2 regions of the Paenarthrobacter sp. TE3676 genome follow, and region 2 is predicted to be linked to the other one. Evidence: riboswitches for the same ligand, from Rfam matches in the RefSeq annotation. Region 2 holds a riboswitch; the other holds the start of a gene.
What was found. A riboswitch is a leader RNA that binds a small molecule or an ion and turns the genes downstream of it on or off. The one in region 2 is predicted to bind thiamine pyrophosphate.

Region 1 (7,613 bases), 480 kb from region 2:
GGCTTCAGGGCAGCAACTGGAACCGGATCTCCCGGCTGGCGATATCAGCCTTCAGCAGGCGCACCCGAACCTTGGTTCCGGACTCCATTTCTCCGTCGCACCGGGCCGTGACAGCGGGGTCCGCGATTTGCACGACGCCAAAGGGGCCGTTGCCGTTTCCATTGCCGTTTCCGTTTCCACGGGCAGCTCCGTTGGAGGGTTTGGACCCGGAAATGACAACAGCCTCGAATTCCTGGCCGATGTGGTTGGCGACGAGCGCCGCTTCCACTGTGTCCAAAGCCGCCCGCTCGAGGCGTCCGGCCAACTGATCCGAGGATGCCATGATCTCGGGTAACGACGGGAGGGCTTCCCGCGCCCATGCCGGAATGTCCTGGTTATTGCTGAGGGCTTCGCAAATCACCAGGACAAAGCGATCAATGAGGCGCCGCAAGGGTGCTGTGGTGTGGGCATAGGGAGCCCCGATAGCTGCCTGGATCACATTGGCCGGAACATCACCGTCAAAGGGCGTGTAGCCTGCACCGCGGAACAACGTGCCGGCCGAATGCAGGATGGCAAGTTGTTTGGGATCGGATGCATCCAGGGTCCGCAGGTATTCGCCGTAGCTGACCCGTCCGTCCCAGGGTTTGCCGAGGGCAGTGGTCTGCCGCTTGAAATGGAGCAGTGACCGATCATCAGGTGCGGGCATGGTGCGCAGGATGCCCACTTTTCCATCGAGCATCATCTGCGCGGCGGCCATGCCGGTCATGAGGGAGATCTGCGCGTTCCAATCCTCAACCGGCAGGGACGGTGCCGCTGCGATTCTGTACCCGCCGCCGTCAGTCGCCTGGACTATTTCCTGTTCCGGCATGTTGAGGCTTGCGCCGCCGCGTTGACGTTCCAGGTCGACGCGCTTCAGTCCCACTTCTTTGAGTAGCTGGAGAACCGGCGGGGCAGTACCGTCGTCGATCTGCTGTTGTGCGCCCTTGTAGCTCAGCTTTGCCCTGCTGCGCACAGTCGCACGGGCAACGGTGACGGCCAAAATTTCAGCTTTCCCGTCCAGGTCGAAATCCCAAACGAACGCGCTGCAATCCTGGTCGGCCAGCAGGCTTCCCGCGTTCTCACTGATGACCTCCGGATGCAGCGGGATCCGCCCGTCAGGGGCGTAGAACGTCTGCCCGCGTTGACGCGTTTCGGTATCAAGCGCGCCGCCGGGAGCCACGAAGGAAGGCACATCGGCGATGGCATAGAGGACCTTGTATCCATCACCGGCCCGTTCAATGAACAGAGCCTGGTCCAGGTCGGTGGACGTCGCGGGGTCGATGGTCACAAAAGGAATATCCCGCAGGTCCTGGGCCGGCAGCTCAAGGGCCTCCACCGCTTCCCGTGCCTCCTCCACAGCTTCTGCCGGGTATTCGCCGGGGAGTTCCAGCTCCGTCCTCAGGGCGGCGAGGGCCGAGGCGAGCTGGTCCGACGAGTCGTCGACGTTGGGCGCAATCCGATGATGTGACACGAAAATCAGGTTAGCCCGAAATGGGCCGATAGTCTTGGATCATGGGCACTTCCCCGGACGCCGCAGCCTATGCCGGGCAACTCTCAGCGGAGTTGCTTGGAGCCATGGCGTATGGCGAACTGTCCGCCTTCGGGCGGCTCTCCTTGGATTCCCGCTATGCACCCACGCTTCACGACAGGTCCGTGCTCGCGAAGATCGCAGTGGGGGCCTACGGAAACTTCGCCCTCCTCAACGACCGCCTGTCGGAGATGGGTCTGGATCCCGAACGTGCCATGCTGCCGTTTCAGCGCTCCTTCGATCACTTCCACGAGCGCACCAAGCCGGGGGACTGGTTCGAATCCGTGATGAAGGCCTATGTCATCGATACTGTGTCATCGGATTTCTATAGGGCTGTCTCGATGTTCCTCGACCCGACAACGCAGCATTTCGTTGAGCGCGTTGCTTCACCCGATCAGGCCACGGAAGTCCTTCGCGTCCTGCTCAGGCGGGCCTTGGCAGATGACCCGCGCCTCGCTTCGCGATTGGCGCTGTGGGGCCGCCGCTTGGTGGGGGAAGCGCTGACGCAGGCGCAACGCGTGGGCATGGAACACCCCCTGCTGGGGCCGATGCTGAAAAGCGGCGGGGACGCGCGTGCCGCGGCGAAAAGGCTGACGACGGAGCTCGCCGAAAAGCACGCCCGCCGGATGACTGGCCTCGGCCTGACCGCCTAGCCCGCGGATCGCGCGGAACCTCCGGCTTCCCTAGACGGAATCCAAGGCTTCCAGCAGCGACTTGGCCGCCGCCGTCGGGTCCGGTGCCGCTGTGATGGCGCGGACCACCACGATCCGGCCGGCGCCCGCTTTCACAACCTGTTCAACGTTGCTGAGATCGATGCCACCAATGGCGAACCAAGGGAGGGTCACACCGTCGCCCGAGCGCTTGACCGCTTCTGCGGCATATGTGACCAGGTCCAAACCGACAGCAGCGCGACCGGGTTTGGTGGGTGTTGCCCAGACCGGACCCACGCAGAAATAGTCCAGTCCCAGGGGCCCTTGGGAGGTGGCCACAGCGGCATCGATTTGTTCGGTTGTGTGGGTGGAGAGGCCTATGCCGGTGGCGTTCGGCAGGAGGGTCCGGGCTGCAGTCAGGGGCAGGTCCTTTTGCCCGATGTGGAACACGGGAGCCCCGGAAATGCTGGCAACATCGGCCCGGTCGTTGACAGCCCAAAGCCGTCCGTGCCGTTGTGCGACGCTCCGCAGGACGGTCAACATCTCCAGTTCCTCGGCAGCTTCCAGCGTCTTGTCGCGGAGTTGGATGATGTCCACGCCGCCTTCGAAAGCGGCGTCCACAAAGTCCTCAAAATCGCCCTGCTGCTTACGGGCATCGGTGCACAGGTAAAGGCGGGCGGAGGCAAGAGCGTCAGGCTGAGTCATGGGAACCAGAGTAGTTCCTCTAAACTGGGCTCGTACTGCGGGAGCCGCGACATTCGTCATATGACTGTCCGGCTGAGAGGGCTTCAGCGCCGACCGCTTGACCTGATCCGGCTAGTACCGGCGTAGGGAAGGAAACGAATGGCAGATTCCCGCCATACCCGCCTCCAGACAGACGTTGCCGTCATTGGTGGCGGCGTCATCGGCCTCGGCATCGCTCACGAAGCCCGGCGATTGGGCCGTTCAGTTGCGCTGATCGACCCCGCTCCCGCTTCCGGCGCGTCCTTCGCAGCGGCAGGCATGCTTGCACCCGTCAGCGAACTCCATTACCAGGAAGAAGACCTTCTTGAGTTAATGCTTGAGTCTTCCCAGCTCTGGCCCTCCTTCGTGGACGGCCTGCATCAAGGCGCAGAGGACAACGGATATCGCACGACGCCGACCCTCGCCGTGGGTGCCGACGCAGCCGACCGCCGGGCGCTCGCAGACTTAAGGTCGGTCCAGCTTGCGGCTGGCCTGGAAGTCGAACCTATCGCTCTGCGGGACGCGAGGCAACGGGAGCCGCTCCTCAGCCCGCAGATCTCCTGTGCTTTCGATATACCTGCCGACCACCAAGTCGATCCAAGGAAACTCGCGGCATGCCTCCTGGCAGGACTGGCAGCCCATTCGCCCAATGACAGTTCCTGGGTGTCGGGAGCCGATGACGGATTCGCCATTGCTTACAGGGCGCGCGGTTTGCTGTGGGAAGGCGGGCGTGTCACAGGCGTGGCGCTGGACTCAGGAGTCACCGTTCACGCCGGAGAAACGGTGGTGGCCAACGGGCTCGGGGCGTCCCAACTCTCCGGTCTTCCTGAAGGCCTCAGGCTTCCCGTAAGGCCGGTCTACGGGGACATCCTCCGGCTTCGCGTCCCCGATCACCTGCGGCCCTTGGTCACATCAACGATTCGCGGGATGGTTCGCGGGGTGCCGGTTTACATCGTGCCCCGGGACGACGGAACTGTGGTGATTGGAGCCACGCAACGCGAAGACGGGTTGTCAGCCTCTTCCAACGCGGTCTCGGCGGGTGGCGTTTACCAATTGCTGAGGGACGCCCAAGTATTGGTCCCCGCAGTGGCTGAACTGGAACTCCTTGAAGCAACCGCCCGCGCCCGGCCCGGAACTCCGGACAACGCTCCACTGCTCGGACGGGTCGGTGTTTCCAACGGTGACATCGACGGCCTGGTGGTTGCCACAGGATTCTTCCGCCACGGAGTCCTCCTGACTCCGGTGGCCGCCAAGATCGTGGGGGAACTCCTCAAAGGCTCCACAGACTCCCGGTGGGCCCCCTTCCTGCCCCATCGTTTCGTGGGCAACGCCCCTGTTGCCCGAACACTCACACCAGCAGCACGAACCACCACCAAGGAAACAGCATGAACATCAAAGTGAACGGAACCGACCACGCAGTCTCTGACGACGCATCCGTCAGTACCCTCGTCACGGCCGTCACCGGTCGCGCCTTGGACCCTCGCGGACAAGCGGCCGACGGCGGCAAGCTGGGAGTCGCTGTCGCACGCAATTCCGAGGTGGTGCCGCGCAGCCAATGGGCCGTGACAGCGCTCTCCGACGGAGACGAACTTGAACTCGTAACAGCAGTCCAGGGAGGCTAATCATGACAACAGCAAACGTTGACGTTCGCACCGACGCACTGGTGATCGACGGCGTCGAATTCGGTTCCCGCCTCATCATGGGTACCGGAGGCGCGCCGAGCCTCGATGGCTTGGGAGCAGCGCTCCTCTCTTCAGGGACGGAGCTCACCACAGTGGCGATGCGTCGCTATTCGCCCGCCGAAACGGGCTCGCTGTTCCAGCTGCTGGTGGACCATGACATCCGCGTGCTGCCCAATACTGCTGGTTGTTTCACGGCCAAGGACGCCGTGATGACTGCTGAACTGGCCCGGGAAGCACTTGAGACCCATTGGGTGAAGCTGGAAGTCATCGCGGACGAACACACGCTCCTTCCAGACGCCGTGGAACTGGTGGATGCAACGGAGCAGCTGGTGAACCGAGGCTTCAAGGTATTCGCCTATACCAATGACGATCCCGTACTCGCGCTCAGGCTCGAGAACCTGGGTGCAACAGCCGTGATGCCCTTGGGATCGCCCATCGGGACCGGCCTTGGCATCCTGAATCCGCACAACATTGAGCTCATCGTTTCCCGGGCCTCCGTACCCGTGGTCCTCGATGCGGGGATCGGGACAGCCTCCGATGCCGCCCTTGCCATGGAACTGGGCTGCGACGCCGTCCTGCTTGCCACCGCCGTAACGCGGGCGCAAAACCCGGTGCAGATGGGCGAGGCCTTCAAACACGCTGTGATCGCCGGTAGGCTGGCCAAGCAGGCGGGCCGGATCCCGCGGCGGGAGCACGCGCTCGCATCCTCGGCGATGGAGGGCCGGGCAGAGTTCCTCTGATGAAGGAGCAGTCATGGCAGGCACGGAAGACCAACTGACTGAAGCAGCCATCAATGATGCCCTCGGGGACCTTCCGGACTGGAAGTACCAGGGTGGCCTGGTGAGTGTATATAAAACCTCGACGGCGGCGGACGCGCTAGCGCTCATCGCCGCGGTTGGAGAGATCGCCGAGGACCAAAATCATCATCCGGATCTGGAGTGGCGCTACAACAGGGTTTTTCTCCGCTACGTGTCCCACGATGCGGGCGACCAAGTGACCAAACGTGACGTTGCCGCTGCCACCGCTGTGAGCGAAGCGGCCGCAAAGGTAGGCGCAGCTGCGCAGCCTGAGCGGTATCCGGCGTCGTAAAGAGCCGAGATGGCAGTTAACACCAATCCCAAGCTTGGCCATTGGTGTTAACTGCCATCTCGCGGGCTTAAGGCATTAAAGCCGCAGGGCCTTGGTGAGCGCCGCAGTGTCGTGTTTCGTTCGGGTCCGGCCCAGGAAGAGCACCACGGCAACCGCCGCGGCAGTCCCGAGCACAATGGGCAGGACCCAAGGAATCCATGTGGCGCCCGGCTGGTAGCCCAATCCGGCGCTGATGAATGCGATCCAGCTCAGGGTGCCGACAGCTGCTGAGACGCCGGCAGGCAGCGCGATCCCGTATTTCCCGTGCCGCTTGTCGTTGGCCCACACGATGAATCCGGTGGCAATGGTGGCCAAAACCACCACGACGAGAGAAAGCATGAAAACTCCTTAGCGGACGACGAGACGTGGGGATTGGGCTAGAGGGCGCCGAAGCCTACGCGGCGGACTTCCTCGGCGCCGATCTCCACGTAGCCCAGGACGTTGCCCGGAACGATGATCTGGCGGCCCTTCTCGTCCGTAAGGCGAAGTTCGGAGCCCTTGGTCACGGCCTCGGCCACGATCTTGGCAACAGCATCGGCATCCAAAGAGGATTCGAGCACGATCTCACGGCCAACATTCTGAATGCCGATCTTTACTTCCACAGCAAGGCCTCCAAGCCAATCAAGGGTTAAGTCAGTCCTCTATTTGTAGCCTAGGACTCTTTGGGGAAACGACTGATTCCGCGCCAAGCTAAACGATAGATCAGATCGCTGGCCACATCGAGGTCCAGGTTTCCATCCGTTTCAAGCCAGTACCGGGCGCTGACCTGCGCCATTCCGGCCAAACCACGCCCAAGCAGCTGCGCTTCAAGCGGGGGCAGTTTGGTGTCCTCCGCAATCACGTGGGCCACGGCGTCGGCGAACGTTTTGTTGAAAGTCTCCAAACGCGAACTGACGTCGGGGTCGTTGATGAGGTCGGACTCGAACACCAGGCGGTGGGCTTGGTCGTCGTCGGCGATGAACCTGTAGTAGGCGCGCATGACGGCCTTGACGCGTTCCTTGTTGTCCGTGGTGGAGTTCAAGGCGTCGAGCATCAGCTGCGTCAATGTTGCCAGATGGCTGTCCAAGAGAGCCATATAAAGCTCGCGCTTGGACGGGAAGTGCTGGTAAAGCACTGGTTTGCTCACATGTGCGGCTTCCGCGATTTCGTCCATGGCCGCGCCGTGGAAACCGTTGGAGACGAAAACTTCCAATGCCGCGTTCAGCAACTGTGCGCGGCGCTCGTCCCGCGGCAACCTTGGTGAACGCGTTGTACCTGCCCGTTCCAGCTTGGCCGGTGCTCCATCGTTTGCCCGTGTGCCGTCAGCCACAGTCTGCCGCCTTTCCTTTGCAGTTATGACTACTCTACCGGGGGGTAATATGACCGCGCGGCATCTGCAGGCATACATTGGGGTATGGCCTCAATTGTTGCTGCCCACACCGCTGCGCCCGCTGTCCTGCCGCCCCTCGTCGAACCTGCCGCCGAACTCACTCCGGCCGAGGTGGAGCGGTACTCCCGGCATCTCATCATTCCCGAAATTGGCGCCCTGGGCCAACGCAGGCTTAAGAATGCCAAAGTCCTCGTCATCGGCGCCGGAGGCCTCGGGTCCCCGGCTCTGCTTTACCTGGCCGCCGCGGGCGTGGGCACTCTTGGCATTGTGGACGACGACGTGGTGGACCTCAGCAACCTGCAGCGACAGGTCATCCATGGTGTGAAGGACGTGGGTACGCCCAAGATCGAATCCGCGCGCAATGCCATTGCCGAGCTCAACCCCTTGGTCAACGTGGTCCTGCATGACATCCGGCTCGACTCTTCCAACGCGCTGGAGCTGTTTGCGCAATATGACCTCATCCTGGACGGCGCCGATAACTTCGCCACGCGGTACCTCGTGAACGACGCCGCTGC
Region 2 (7,613 bases):
GTTGCTGTCTTACAGCGCTTGTTGCTGTTGCCAGCGTTGTTGCAAAAACCAGTGCGCTAAAGCGCCCTAGTCGATTGTAATGCGGTTAAAAGAACGGTGGAGCGGGCCGTTTGGCCCGCTCCACCGGTTCAGAACTTGTAGTTACTCTGCAGCTGCAGCAGCAACAATGTTCACTACGCGACGGCCGCGGCGAGTACCAAACTCAACCGCACCGGCCTGCAGTGCGAACAGGGTGTCGTCGCCACCGCGACCGACGCCTGCACCGGGGTGGAAGTGGGTTCCACGCTGGCGAACGATGATCTCGCCAGCGGAAACTACCTGACCACCGAAACGCTTGACGCCCAGGTACTGAGCGTTGGAGTCACGACCGTTGCGAGTGGAACTCGCGCCTTTTTTGTGTGCCATGTGAAATGCCTGCCTCTAAATTTCTGGGGAAACTGATAAACCTGAACAGCGGGTAACGAAAGTTACGCGATGCTGGTGATCTTGATCTTGGTCAGTTCCTGACGGTGACCCTGACGCTTCCGGTAGCCGGTCTTGTTCTTGAACTTCTGGATGACGATCTTCGGACCACGGAGGTCCTCGAGGATCTCAGCCGTGACCTTGACGTTGGCCAGTTCCGCAGCTGCGGAGGTGACCTTCTCGCCGTCAACCAGGAGCAATGCGGGCAGCTCAAGCGTGCTACCGGCTCCACCGGGGACGCGGTTCAGCGTTACGTAGTCTCCAACGGAAACTTTTTCTTGGCGGCCGCCTGCGCGGACAATCGCGTACACCACTTGGGTACTCACTTCTCTCGACGTTTATTACAAAATTTGCGTGCGGAACCTTGAACCGGAATCAGCCCTGGTTCGCGCTGTGCCTCAACGCCGTGGACTTCTGAATCGAAGTCCGCGAGTCATCCCATGAACAATTCCAAGGGGCATAACCCAAGTGTTGGCGTAAGCACCGAAGATCAAGATTACGCTAGTTTGACCTTCAGCTGCAAATGAGGCCGGGTCCGGAGGCTACCTCGTGACTTGCATCACCAGTTGTAACGGACTCTCCCGGCACCGTGCCCATACAGCCTACAGGGTTTGAGCGAGATTAACGCGATCCGGCCAGCGACGCGCGGACGTGTCGCCGCAATTGGCCTCAAGTGCGTGCCCGGAAAGCTACTGAGCGCGCGTGAACGAAGCCTGGGCAAACAGCCTGGGAGCATCGAAAAACGCCGTCTCGTAGCGGCAGGACTGAGTGAAAGCATCCATCATCGCAGTCCGCTCCGTGCCAGAAGCCGCGACGGCCGCGGCAGCAGTGAAGTTGATCGCTTTCCGTGTTGCCGCCGCGAAATCCTCGTCGGCATAAGTCTTCAACCAGTCCGCGTATGCGTGGTCCGCAGGCGCGCCGGCGTCTACGTATGCCGTATGAAGCTGCTGACCCACCTCCGCGTACAACCAATAACAGGGCAGGATCGCCGCCAGCACCACGGCGTAGCTGCCGGCGGCGGATGTTGCCAGTAAATGGTCCACGTAGGACTTGGTAACCGGTCCGGTTGCCGTGGAGGCTTCCCGCGTGCTCAGCCAGTTCCTGTGCAACTCCGATTCAACCTCCAGGCACTGCTGTGATGCCTTTGCCCAGAACAGTTGTTCTTCCTCCGTGGGCGCCAAGGCGCCCGCACGTGCGAGGACCCTCGAATACCCATTGAGATAGAGAGCGTCCTGGGCAAGGTAGTAATTGAAGTCACGTTCCGGCAGCTCGCCGGATTGAAGTCCTTGAATAAACGGGAGCCCGTAAATCGCTTCGAGTTCGGGGACGGCTTCGTTCCACATCGCCGCAGCGAAAGCGCCCGGCGTGGATGCCTGCTGGAAGTGGTGGAAGTGGTTCACGGGCCCGTTGCCTTGACCCACGTGCAGGGTGTCAGAGGCCTGCAATGCCCCTAGCAACCACGGCTTGACTTCCCGCAATGAAACTTCCCAGTCACCGGTTCGTGCCTGGACTGTGGCCAAGGCGGAAGACAGAGAGCACCCGGTACCGTGGCTGTTCCGCGTTGCAACCCGGGGACCTGCCACTTCGATCACGTCCCGGGACAGCAGCCCGCTCGTGTTCACCAGCGCATCGGGGCACTCCGGCGCTGGCAGGTGGCCGCCCTTGACCAGGACCGTGTTTCCGTACTCCGCTGCCAGCCGTTTGCCCTGGTCCAGCGCCGAAGCCCAGTCAGTTGCCTCGGGCTCCCCCAGCAACATGGCCAGTTCAGGAAGGTTCGGCGTAATGAGGTGGGCCAAAGGCAGCAGCGAACGCAATGCCTTCTCAGCAGACTCCCGCAGCAGCCGGTCACCGCTGGTGGCCACCATCACCGGATCAAGGACCACGACGGCGGGACTCACCTCTTCGAGCCAGCCCCGGACCTCGTTGATGACGGCTGCGTCGCCGAGCATTCCGATCTTGACGGCGTCAATGGTGATGTCGGCACTAATGGCTTCCAGTTGCTGACGCAGGAAGTGCGCGGGAGGGACGTGGACGGCACTGACTTCCCTGGTGTTTTGCGCGGTGAGGGCCGTGATGGCAGCCATGCCATACCCGCCGAAAGCGGCGATGCTCTTCAGGTCCGCCTGTATTCCGGCGCCACCTGAAGGGTCCGAGCCGGCAATGCTCAGAATGCGCGGGGTTGGACGGCCCGAAGCCGGAGCGTCGAGGGGGTACACCGATGAATATGATGATGCAGTCATGAGGACATCCCTTCGCCGGTGCTAACCGGACAGGTTCAACGGGTTTGGATCTCAGCCTGGCCCAACGCCCGGCACCCCGTGTCAGTCCCCAAGCGTAGCCGGGAAGCAACGCGCCGCGGGAACCGGGCCACACCGACGCCCGGATGTGACTCTGAACGCAGCCTGTGCGTGGCTTGCAGAGCGGACGCAAAAGGACCCCGCGCTACCCGCCGTTTGGCATAGCGCAGGGCCCTCTTCAACTTATTCGCCGCGATTAGAGCTCGGAAGCAGGAACTCCAACGCCGAGGATGATGGGCTCATCCTTTGGTAGCTTCTTGGCCGGTTCCACAGGCGCCTTGGCCTCATGGGCCGAACCCCGGGTGGCCGACGCTGTCGCCTCATGGTGTTCAACGCTGGTTTCATTGGCCGCGCCCTGGGCCCTGCTGGCACTCCGGTTACGGCGACCACGACGACCACGCGAGGCTGAAACAGCCTCGGGATCTTCCTCAGCAGTCCGTGCCGGAGAAGCAGCCTTCGGGGCTGAAACCGGAGCGGCTTCCTGCTCGGGTGCCGGAGCCGCACCGAGGTGCGAAAACGCTTCGGCCAGCAGATCCAGGCTCATCGCAGGCTTGGCTGCCTGCGGTTCCTCGTGGTGCTCAACGAACGGCAAGGCAACTTCTTCCCCGCCGAAGCGCAGTACGGGAGTAGATCTTGCTTCCTGGACTGCTGCTTCCCTGCTTGCAGCATCGCGGGCTGAAGCCCCTGCTTCGCCGCTGCCTGCTTCACTACTGGCGGCGGTGCCGGCTGTAGGGCTTCCGTCCGGCTCGTGCCGGCCTGCCGCCCGCGCTTCCTCCTCTGCACGGTGAACTTCGTCGTCGTGCAGGTGTGCGGCGTGCGCTGCAGCGGCAATCGTCGCCAGGGCGGCCCTGGTTGCCTCGGCTTTGGCTATCCGGGCAGGATCCTGCGGTTCAGCCGTGGTGGATGCTGCGACCGGGGCGGACGTGGTGGTGTGGACCTGCGCGGGAGCTTCGGCAACAGCCGGTCCCCCGCCCTTGCCGCGGCGGCGTTTGCGTTCGGTCCGCGCAGCAGGCTGCTGCGCTTCCGTGTGCGGGCGGTGATGTTCAGCAGCCACTACGTTGGCGCGTCGGTGCTCAACGGGCTCGTCGTGCGTGACGACACCTCGGCCAGCGCAGTGCTCGCACTGCTCACCGAAGACCTCAAGGAGGCCGGTACCCATGCGCTTGCGCGTCATCTGGACCAGGCCCAGCGACGTTACTTCGGCCACCTGGTGCTTGGTGCGGTCCCGTCCGAGGCACTCCACCATGCGGCGGAGGACGAGGTCGCGGTTGGATTCAAGGACCATGTCAATGAAGTCAATGACGATAATGCCGCCGATATCGCGCAGACGAAGCTGGCGAACAACTTCCTCGGCCGCTTCCAGGTTGTTCTTGGTGACTGTTTCTTCAAGGTTTCCGCCACTGCCGGTGAACTTGCCGGTGTTGACGTCCACTACAGTCATGGCCTCGGTGCGGTCGATGACCAACGAACCGCCGGAAGGCAGGAAGACCTTCCGCTCCAGGGCCTTGTGGATCTGCTCGTCGATGCGCCACGCGGCGAAGATGTCCTGGTCCTTGGTCCACTTTTCGAGGCGGCCCACCAGATCAGGGGCAACGTATGTCACGTAAGCCTCGATGGTGTCCCAGGCGTCGTCGCCGGAGACGATCAGTTTGGAGAAGTCCTCGTTGAAGACGTCACGGACCACCTTGATGGTGAGGTCAGGTTCGCCGTAGAGCAGTTCCGGAGCCAGGACCTTGGTGGACGAGGCCTGTCCTTCGATGCCTTCCCACTGCGCACGCAGACGGTTGATGTCGTGGGTGAGCTCTTCCTCCGAAGCGCCCTCGGCTGCTGTGCGAACAATGACACCGGCGTTCTCCGGCAGGCGGTCCTTCAGGATGCGCTTGAGGCGGTTGCGCTCGACGTCGGGCAGCTTGCGTGAGATGCCGGTCATGGAACCACCGGGTACGTACACCAGGTAGCGGCCCGGCAAGGAGATCTGGCTGGTAAGGCGGGCACCCTTGTGTCCCACGGGGTCCTTGGTGACCTGGACCAGGACGGAGTCGCCGGACTTCAGGGCGTTCTCGATCCGGCGCGGCTGGCCTTCAAGGTTGACTGCGTCCCAGTTGACTTCACCGGCGTACAGGACGGCGTTACGGCCCCGTCCGATGTCCACGAACGCAGCTTCCATGGACGGCAGCACGTTCTGGACCTTGCCCAAGTACACGTTGCCGATCAGGGAGTCCTGCTGGGTCTTGGACACGAAGTGCTCAGCAAGCACACCGTCTTCCAGGACACCAATCTGTATTCTGTCGTCGCGCTGGCGGACGATCATCTGGCGGTCCACCGACTCGCGGCGAGCAAGGAACTCAGCCTCGGTGATGACCTGGCGGCGGCGTCCGGTTTCACGGGACTCGCGTCGGCGCTGCTTCTTGGCCTCCAGCCTGGTGGATCCCTTGACGCCGGTAACGCGGTTGGAGGGTGCTGTCTCCGTGATGGGGCGCGGCGCGCGGACACGGGTGACTGTGTTGGGCGGATCATCATCCGAGCCGCCGGTCAGTTCAAGATCCTGGTCTCCACGGCGGCGACGACGCCTGCGCCGAGACGTGACACCTTCTTCGAGGGCTTCTACTACCGGCGCTTCCTCGTCCTCGGACTCGGTGCCATCCTCGGTCTCGTTCTCGTCCCGCTCGGTTCCACGGCGGCCACGGCGGCCGCGGCTCCTGCGACGCCGGCGACTACCTGCGTCTTCCAGCTCGCCTTCAGTGGTAGTTTCGGTTTCTTCTTCGGGCTCCTCAGCCTTCTCTTCCACCGCGGCGACGCGGGGAACTGTGGTGAGGTCCGGGGCCTGGAAGATCATGGAGGTGATGGAAACCGGCTCCATGAACAGGGAGGTGGACGTTGCAGGGGCAGCTTCTTCGGCAGCTTCGTCCGCGGCGGCTTCCGCTTCCGGGTTTTGGGCAGCAACATCGGTGGCTACCTCAGGGACCGGTACTTCCGGCTGGGAGCCATTTTCCGGCGTCGTGGTTTCCTGCGCGGCTTCCGCGGCAACCGGCGCCTCTACGGCTTCAGTTTTGGGCTTGGTAGCACGACGACGGCGGACCGGCTTTTCGGGGGCCGGCTCAGCGGCCGCTTCGGGCTTGGCTTCGGCAGCTGCCGGGGCGGCAGCGGCGTCTTCGCCCACAGCAGTGGCTTCGTCGCCCAAACCGGGCAGGGTTTCGGCGGGCTCTGCCTTCTTGCGGGAACGCGTGCGACGCACTGGTGCTGCGGCGGCCTCAGGGGCGGCTTCCGAGGCGGGGGCCTCGGCCGCAGGTGCCTCTACGTCAGCGGCGACTTTGGGCGCTGCCTTGCGCCGGGTCCTGGTGGCTTTCTTGGGCGCTTCCGCAGTTTCCGCGGGAGCTGCCTCGTCATTAACGGCTACAACCTGGTCATTATCCATATGTGGCAACACTCCTGCCCCAGCGACGCCGCCACATCCGGCGCCCAGTGGAGCAAATATTGTCAAAACCCGCAGGCGTTGACAGAAGTCGGCAGTATGCCTTCCGGTTCGCACCAGCATTGGGGTGCGGCAGCCCTGGAAGGCCGGCGGCTTTATTCTGAAACCCGTTGTTCTGCTGCCACAACCAGGTGCCGTCCATTGTCATGGCGGGCCTACCGAGGATCACGCGATCCGGGCATGCCCAGCTCATACTGGCGGTCTTGGGAACAAAGTCACCGGACCGGAATTCGAATGTGGATCGACTCCCGGCCATGTTCATTCTCTCACACCCCTGCACATTCCCAGGGTAGGTCGCTGTGTCGTGGAGCTCCGTGCACAAGCTGGGGCCGGCGCCCAGCCTTCGGAGTTACAATCCTCCCAAGAGCCCTTCCCGGCTTGCCGGGCCATTTGTCGAAAAGGATCACATCCGCGATGCCAAGCACCGCCAGGGAAAACCTGGCCAACAAAGCCACAAGCCATGTGGAGGACATATCCACCCAGCAGGATTCCCTCCCGAATACGGTCCGTGACAAGCCTTTCGCGTGGCTGCTGTTGATCACCGGCGTCGTTGGCTGGCTGGCTTCCGGAATCCTGGTGCTGGAGAAACTTGAGGTCCTCAAGGATCCCAACCACGTAACAGTGTGCGATGTAAATCCGTTTGTCTCCTGCGGTGAAGTGATGCAGACACCGCAAAGCTCGGTATTCGGCTTTCCCAACATGTTCATCGGCATCGTTGCTTTCGCTGTCATCATCACTACAGCCATGGGCATTCTCGCGGGAGCCAGGTATTCACGGGGCTACTGGCTGGGCCTGCAAACCGGTGTGACCCTTGGTTTCGCGTTCGTTGTGTGGCTATGGTCGCAGGCACTCTACGTTATTCACGTGCTGTGCCCGTTCTGCATGGTGGTGTGGGCCGCCATGATCCCCCTGTTTGTCTGGGTAACCATCCGCAACGTCACCAGCGGGGTCATCAAGGCGCCGCCGGCACTGGTCAAGCTTTTGTCCGGATCGGGATGGATTATCGTTGCCCTGCTGTACATCGCCGTGATCGCCACGATCTTCTTCTCGTTCATCCACCTCTTTGTGGCGTCCACAGCGTAGAACCACCACTCGCGAGATAACAGTTAAGGCCAATGTTCACGAAGAACATTGGCCTTAACTGTTATCTCGGCGGGGGGTGTTTAGCCCTCGAACCAGATCTTGATCTCACGCTCTGCGGAGTCGACTGAATCTGAGCCGTGAACGAGGTTCTGCTGGACTGCCAGGCCCCAGTCGCGGCCGAAGTCGCCGCGGATGGTGCCCGGTGCCGCCGTCGTCGGATCCGTTGTTCCGGCCAGCGAGCGGAAGCCTTCGATCACGCGGTGGCCTTCGAAGACTGCAGCGATAACCGGTCCGCTGAG

Region 1: it holds a riboswitch for thiamine pyrophosphate, as region 2 does, so the genes downstream of both, thiO (glycine oxidase ThiO) here and thiD (bifunctional hydroxymethylpyrimidine kinase/phosphomethylpyrimidine kinase) in region 2, are expected to answer to the same signal.

Annotation. Positions count from the first base shown of each region.
Region 1 is NZ_JBWBQU010000001.1:25,415-33,027, forward strand. Features, by position in the region: gene ACZ881_RS00140 (RNB domain-containing ribonuclease) at 5-1,489, opposite strand; gene ACZ881_RS00145 (ferritin-like fold-containing protein) at 1,531-2,199, shown strand; gene thiE (thiamine phosphate synthase) at 2,230-2,901, opposite strand; TPP riboswitch at 2,929-3,047, shown strand; gene thiO (glycine oxidase ThiO) at 3,040-4,308, shown strand; gene thiS (sulfur carrier protein ThiS) at 4,305-4,541, shown strand; gene ACZ881_RS00165 (thiazole synthase) at 4,544-5,341, shown strand; gene ACZ881_RS00170 (4a-hydroxytetrahydrobiopterin dehydratase) at 5,355-5,690, shown strand; gene ACZ881_RS00175 (hypothetical protein) at 5,766-6,068, opposite strand; gene ACZ881_RS00180 (DUF3107 domain-containing protein) at 6,107-6,331, opposite strand; gene ACZ881_RS00185 (TetR/AcrR family transcriptional regulator) at 6,382-7,116, opposite strand; gene moeB (molybdopterin-synthase adenylyltransferase MoeB) at 7,123-7,613, shown strand, end outside.
Region 2 is NZ_JBWBQU010000001.1:502,421-510,033, reverse strand. Features, by position in the region: gene rpmA (50S ribosomal protein L27) at 142-405, opposite strand; gene rplU (50S ribosomal protein L21) at 468-776, opposite strand; gene thiD (bifunctional hydroxymethylpyrimidine kinase/phosphomethylpyrimidine kinase) at 1,152-2,702, opposite strand; TPP riboswitch at 2,693-2,791, opposite strand; gene ACZ881_RS02485 (Rne/Rng family ribonuclease) at 2,956-6,174, opposite strand; gene ACZ881_RS02480 (vitamin K epoxide reductase family protein) at 6,646-7,314, shown strand; gene ndk (nucleoside-diphosphate kinase) at 7,395-7,613, opposite strand, start outside.